DNA from 2 places in the Micromonospora sp. NPDC005367 genome. Region 2 is predicted to be linked to the other one. Evidence: riboswitches for the same ligand, from Rfam matches in the RefSeq annotation. Region 2 holds a riboswitch; the other holds the start of a gene.
What was found. Region 2 has a riboswitch for cobalamin ahead of cobN (cobaltochelatase subunit CobN). Riboswitches for the same ligand answer to the same signal wherever they lie in the genome.
Positions count from the first base shown of each region.

Region 1: it holds a riboswitch for cobalamin, as region 2 does, so the genes downstream of both, ABZS42_RS03135 (energy-coupling factor ABC transporter permease) here and cobN (cobaltochelatase subunit CobN) in region 2, are expected to answer to the same signal.

Region 1 covers NZ_JBEXFP010000003.1:80,118-83,481, reverse strand. The annotation lists gene ABZS42_RS03140 (ribonucleoside-diphosphate reductase subunit alpha) at 1-842, opposite strand, end outside; cobalamin riboswitch at 964-1,182, opposite strand; cobalamin riboswitch at 1,437-1,609, shown strand; gene ABZS42_RS03135 (energy-coupling factor ABC transporter permease) at 1,637-2,314, shown strand; gene ABZS42_RS03130 (energy-coupling factor ABC transporter substrate-binding protein) at 2,311-2,631, shown strand; gene cbiQ (cobalt ECF transporter T component CbiQ) at 2,632-3,364, shown strand, end outside.
Region 2 covers NZ_JBEXFP010000011.1:145,522-148,885, reverse strand. The annotation lists gene cobN (cobaltochelatase subunit CobN) at 1-1,864, opposite strand, end outside; cobalamin riboswitch at 2,202-2,331, opposite strand; gene ABZS42_RS11055 (hypothetical protein) at 2,466-2,609, shown strand; gene ABZS42_RS11050 (hypothetical protein) at 2,677-3,012, opposite strand; gene ABZS42_RS11045 (hypothetical protein) at 3,125-3,364, shown strand, end outside.

The DNA of each region.
Region 1 (3,364 bases), on a different contig from region 2:
TTGGTGCCGCGGATCAGCGCGCCCCGGCCGCGTACCCGCGACCAGGAGATCCCGATGCCGCCGGAGAACTTCGACAACCGTGCCACCTGGTGGTAACGCTCGTAGATCGAGTCCAACTCGTCGCGGGGCGAGTCGACCAGGAAGCAGGAAGACATCTGCGTGTGCCGGGTACCCGAGTTGAACAGGGTCGGCGAGCTCGGCAGGTACGCCAGCGACGACATCAACCGGTAGAACTCGACCGCCTCGACCGGCGTCTCGGACAGCCCGCAGGCCACCCGCAGCAGCCAGTACTGCGGTGTCTCCACCATTAGCCGCGACTCCGGGTGGCGCAGCAGGTACCGGTCCGCGACCGTACGCAGGCCGAAGTACTCGAACCGCAGATCACCGGCCAGGTCCACGGCCTCGTCGAGCACGCGAGCGTTGCGGGCCACGAACGCGGCGGTGTCGTCACCGATCAGACCCAGGCCGTGGGCGTACCGGATGGACTGGCTGAAGCTCGTCACGTCCTGCCCGCGGACCTCCTTGTCCACGTACGCGGCCAGCAACCGTGCCGCCAGCCTGGAGTACTGCGGCTCCTCCCCGATCAGCTCGGCCGCCGTCTGGATGGACAGCTTGTCCAGCTCGGCGGTGGTCGCACCGTCGTAGAGCCCGCTGATCGTCTTCGTGGCGACCCGCAGCGGGTCCACCTCGTCCAGATCGCCGACCCACCGCTCGACCGCTTTGACGATCTTGTTGACGTCCACCGGCTCGGTGTCGCCGTCGCGCTTTTGCACCCGCATCGCCTGCCGGCGCTGCTCCGGCGCGTCCGAACCGGACCCGGACCTCTCCCGCACGACCGTCATGCCGCCTCCTCGACTGTCTCCGATGGCCTCGGGCACGCGGGAGAACGCCAGGGCGACGGCGGGGTGCGCCGGTCCACTTGATGGCGTCGGTCGTCCCACGCGACCTCCGACCGCCGTCCGCGAACGCGTACGGCGCGCTGGCAGGTCTTCGGACTCGCGGGCGTGACCGGGACACCCGGTCGCCTACTGGCCGTCGCTTCCCGGGCCGGCAAGGCCCAGTGCTTGATGACGGCGTTCGTTCCCACTCACCGCTGCGGGGCAGTCCCGGATTCGCACCGAGTTCCCTCTTGCCTCGGCCACACCGTGCAGGTGCGACCGAACCAGCTGCGTGGGACACCATATATGCCGCCGTCCTTGGGACGGCAACACTAGATGTTCCGTCAGGGTGTCGTCTTTCTCACCGTCGCCGGATCGCGTCGCGCGACCCGCGACCCGGCGTCGCCCACCGGCGGCCACGCCCGGCTCGGGCCGTACCCGGCGGGTGTGTCGCCCTTGGAAGGACGTGGACCGGAGCCGACGCCGCGCCCCGTGAGCGGCGAGGCGGCGTAGGTCACCCGCGCCCCTCGGCCGCTTGCACCGCTCGGCGGTCGCCCGATAGCCTCTCGCCGTCAAGGTGCACGGGAAGCCGGTGGGATACCGGCGCGGCCCTCGCCACTGTGACCGGGTAGCGATCTCCGAAGACGCCACTGGGCCCATCCGGGTCTGGGAAGGCCGGAGTGAGCGTCGATCCGGGAGCCAGGAGACCGGCCTTGACAGTGATCTCATCCACGAGGTGCTGGAGAGGAAGGTCGTCGATGCATATCGCCGAGGGGTACCTGCCCCCGGTGCAGGCCGCGGCGTGGTTCGCGGTGTCCGCACCGTTCGTCGTCCATGGCAGCCGGGCGCTGGTCCAGCAGGTTCGCCGGGACCCGGAGACGAAACTGCTGCTCGGAGCGGCGGGAGCTTTCACGTTCGTGCTGTCCGCGCTGAAGATTCCGTCGGTCACGGGCTCGTGCTCGCATCCAACCGGCACCGGACTGGGCGCGGTGCTTTTCCGGCCGCCGGTGATGAGTGTGCTGGGCGGCATCGTGCTGCTCTTCCAGGCGGTGCTGCTGGCCCACGGCGGGCTGAGCACGTTGGGCGCCAACATCTTCTCGATGGCGATCGTCGGGCCGTGGGTCGCGTACGCGGTGTACGCGCTGATCCGCCGGGTCGGTGGCGGCCTGGACGTGGCGGTCTTCGCCGCCGCGGCGCTGGGTGACCTGGCCACCTACTGCGTCACCAGCGTCCAGTTGGCGCTGGCGTTTCCCGATCCGGCGACCGGGTTCCTCGGCGCGTTGGTGAAGTTCGGCGGCATCTTCGCGCTGACCCAGATCCCGTTGGCCATCAGCGAGGGGCTGCTCTCCGTGCTGGTGGTACGGCTGTTGGCCCGGGTCAGCGGTGACGACCTGCGCCGGCTCGGAGTGTTGCGGACGCCGGCGGTGCAGGCGTGAAGCGCTTCTCCCGGGTCAACCTGCTCCTGCTGCTCGCGGTGCTGCTCCTGGCGGTGGCGCCGGTGGCGCTCGGACTCGGATCGGGCGACGAGCCGTTCGCCGGGGCGGACGCGCTCGCCGAGCAGGCGATCGTCGACAACCACCCCGACTACGAGCCGTGGTTCTCCCCGATCTACGAACCACCCTCGGGTGAGGTGGAGTCGGCGCTGTTCGCCCTACAGGCCGCGCTGGGCGCCGGCTTCCTCGGCTACTACTTCGGGGTCGCCCGCACCCGGCAGCGGCTGCGGGGTCCCGCCACGAAGCCGCCGCGCGCCTAGGTGTTCGCCCTCGACATCGCGGCGCACACCGGACCGTGGCGGTCACGGCACCCCGCGGAGAAGGCGATGCTGTCGCTCGGGCTGCTCGCCTGCGCGGTGGCCCTGCCGCCGTGGCCGGGCGCGTTGTTCTCGGGCGGCGCGGCGGCGGTGCTGCTGGTGGGGCCCGCCCGGGTGTCGCCGGCCGTGGTGCTGCGGGCGGCGCGGGTGCCGTTGCTGTTCGTAGCCACGTCGACGGTGCCGCTACTGGTCACCATGCACGCGCCGGCCCGGCTGACGGTCAACGCCGCGGGCGTCGTACCGGCGGCGCAGACGGCCGGCCGGTCGGTGGCGGCGCTGATCTGCCTGCTGCTGTTCAGCGCCACCACGCCGCTGTCCGACGTGCTGCCGAGGCTGCACCGGCTGGGAGTTCCCCCGGCCGTCACCGAGGTCGCCGCGCTGACGTACCGGATGCTCTTCCTCCTTATGGACAGCGTGCGCGCGGTCCGGGAGGCGCAGGCGGCGCGGCTCGGCTTCCGGACCTGGCGCACCGCCTACCGGTCGCTGGCAGGGCAGGCGGGCGCGATCTTCGTGCGGGCGTTCAGCCGCGCGCGGCGCCTGGAGGAGGGATTGGCGTTGCGTGGATACACCGGTTCACTGGCCGTGCAGGTGGAGGCCCGGCGGATCTCGGCGCCGTTCGTGGCGGCGACCGTGGGGCTGCTCGTGCTGATAGTCGCGGTGAGCGCCGTGGTGGGGT
Region 2 (3,364 bases):
GGTGCAGCTCGGCGGCGCGCACGAGCTGCCAGATCTGCGCCTGCACGGTCGGCACCTTGGCCGGGTCGAGAGCCTGCACGGTCGCGTACTCGTCGAGCAGCTGCTCCAGTTTCGCCAGGTCGCCGTACGTCTCGGCCCGCGCCATCGGCGGTACCAGGTGGTCCACGACCACCGCGTGCGCGCGGCGCTTGGCCTGCGTACCCTCCCCGGGGTCGTTGACGATGAACGGGTAGACCAGCGGCAGGTCGCCGAGGACGGCGTCCGGGGCACAGTCTGCGGCCAGCCCGAGGCCCTTGCCGGGCAGCCACTCGAGGGTGCCGTGCTTGCCGAGGTGCACCACCGCGTCGGCCCCGAAGCCACCGTCGGTGGGCGGGGCGGCCAGCCACCGGTACGCGGCCAGGTAGTGGTGGCTGGGCGGCAGGTCGGGGTCGTGGTAGATGGCGATCGGGTTCTCGCCGAAGCCGCGCGGTGGCTGGATCAGGAGCACCACGTTGCCGAAGCGCAGCCCGGCCAGGACGACGTCACCGCCGTCGGTGTACAGCTCGCCGGGCGGCTCGCCCCAGTGCGTACGCATCCGTTCGCGCAGCGGCGTCGGCACCTCGTCGAACCAGCGTCGGTAGACCTCGCCGGGCACCCGCGCCTCGGCGGCGGCGAGCTGCTCGGGGGTGAGCCACTCGACGTCGTGGCCACCGTTGGCGATCAGGGCGTGGATCAGGGCGTCGCCGTCGTCCGGCGGTGGCGCGTCGCCCAGGTCGTAGCCGGCGTCGGCCAGCGCCGCCAGCAGCTTCACGGCTGAGGCGGGGGTGTCCAGGCCGACGGCGTTGCCGACCCGGGAGTGCTTCGTCGGGTACGAGCTGAGCACGATCGCGAGACGCTTGTCGGCGTTCGGCAGCCGGCACAGCCGGGCCTGCCGCACCGCGATGCCGGCGACCCGGGCGGCACGTTCCGGGTCGGCGGCGTAGACGGAGAGGCCGTCGGCGTCGATCTGCTTGAACGAGAACGGCACGGTGATGATCCGGCCGTCGAACTCCGGGACGGCCACCTGCATGGCGGCGTCCAGCGGGGTCAGCCCGGCGTCGGAGCCGGCCCACTGCTCCCGGGTGCTGGTGAGCAGCAACGCCTGCACCACCGGTACGTCGAGCGTGGCGAGCGCGCCGACGTCCCAGGCGTCCTCGTCGCCGCCGGCGGAGGCGTCCGCGGCCACCGCGCCGCCGGCCGCGAGCACAGTGACGAGCAGCGTGTCGCAGCGGGCGAGCAGCGCCAACGGTCCGGCGCCCTCGGTCAGGCCACGCAGCGATCCGCAGTAGACGGGCAGCGCGTTGGCGCCGGCCGCCTCCACCGCGTCGGCGAGCGTGTCCACGAAGGCGGTGTTGCCGGCGAGCGCGTGCGCCCGGTAGAAGACGATGCCGACGGTCGGCCGGCCCGGGTCGGTGGCCCGGTCGCCGTGGACGCCGTACGCCGGGGTGGGCGCGGGCGGCGCGAAACCCTCGCCGGTGAGCAGCATCGTGTCGGAGAGGAACCGGGCCAGCTGGGCGAGGTTCTCCGGGCCGCCCTCGACCAGGTACGCCAGGGACTGCGTCACCACTCCGGCGGGCAGGGTGGAGGCCGCCATCAGCTCCGCGTCCGGCGTCGGCTCGCCACTCAGCACGACCGTCGGCACACCGGAGGCGAGCACCGCGGCCAGGCCGTCCGGCCACGCCGGCCGGCCGCCGAGCAGCCGTACGACGGCGACGTCGACGCCGTCGAGCAGCGCGGGCACGGACTCGGCGTCGACGCGGGCCGGGTTGGCCAGCCGGTAGTCGGCGCCGCTGGCGCGGGCGGCGAGCAGGTCGGTGTCGGAGGTGGAGAGCAACAGGGTACGCACGGATGACTCCGGAGAGTGACGCCCGGTCGCCGTAGTGACGGTCGGGCTGAGGGGTGGTTGGCACGGGGCTCAGCGGAGGCGGCGAGCCGGCCGGGGCCGGCGGTTCACCGTCGACGTGGCGTAATGGTCAACCGGCGCGCGAGGGTGTGCCGACCGATGCTCCGATGTGGCCGGTCGGCGTGGCGATGCCGGGATGGGTGGCGCGCCGGGCACGATGCGGCGGGGGCGCGCTGATGGTTGCGCGCCGGTCACGGCGATCGCCGCCGGCGCTGTGGACGCGGTGCGTCATCGGGTCCTCCTCGGGTTTCCACGCCCTGGGGTCACATCCCGACGGCCGAAGTATCCTGGCTCCCGGATCGACGCTCACCCCCGGCCTTCCAACCGTGCACGCACGGCCGTGACTCACGAGGGGGGATCACTCCCCGGTGACAGTGGCGGGACCGCGCCGGAATCGCACCGGCTTCCTTCACTGCCGTCAGGCCGCGAATGCTGCCACACCGGTCCCGGCCGGTCAACGCCACCCCGACGAGGCGACCAGCGCCGGATTGCTCCCCGAGCGCCGCCGAGGGCGGGGCCAGCGCGTAAGGTCGCCATCATCGGCATGCGGTTCCAGCACCTCGCCGGACGGGTGTGGCTCTGCCCCGGAGATCCGGACCCGGCGGCCGTCCAGGCCGGCGTCGCAGTGGTGGCCGACGAACACGGCAGTGTGATGATCGGTACGTCTCCAGCCACGGCGAGCCGATGACCCTGGCGCAGGCCCGCTCCGCGGCGAGCGCCGACTGATCGGTGCCGACCGGCCCCGGAGCCCGCCGTCAGCGGAGCCGGCGCTCGGGGTGGGCCCGGTTCCAGACGCGCATCCGCTCCGGGTAGCCGGTTCGGGCGGCCTCGTACAGCGGGACGGCGTGCCGCCGCGCGATGGCCGCCGCCGCGCGGGGCGATCCGGTACGGCGGCGGATCCACTCCCCGTCGTAGGCGACCGCCACCACTGTGGTGTCGGTCGCGGTGGTCTCCGGCTCCAGGTAGAACTCGACGCCGCGGCGGCTGGCGATGAACGCCTCCAGCGCGGCTAGGTCGTCCCGGGTCGCCTCCCGGTCGAGCTTCGTCGGGGTCCCGTCAGCGGCCCGGGGCCGCCGGTTGAACCAGCCCATGCCCGGCTCCTCTCCCTCGGCGTCCCTCCAGTTCAGCACCACTACCTGTCAATACCCTGCGAGCCCGATGGGAGGACGCTGGCCGCCGTGGGCAGGCGGTTAGAGTCGGGCGGTGTCCGGAGACCGGGCGTCGGCGGCCCGGAACAACGCCGAGTGGTGCGACATCGTCGGCGCGGCTCACGGCCTGCCCGGCCGCACCGACGCTGACGCCTGGTCGGTGCCGCGCCGCTCCCCGCGCTGGTACCCGGACGCGGTCACCCTGCGGTCCGGCGTCGCCGCCGAGTCGCTGCTGGGCCGGATCGACCCGGGGCCGGGCGCGTCGGTCAAGGACAGCTTCGCCGACCTCGACCTG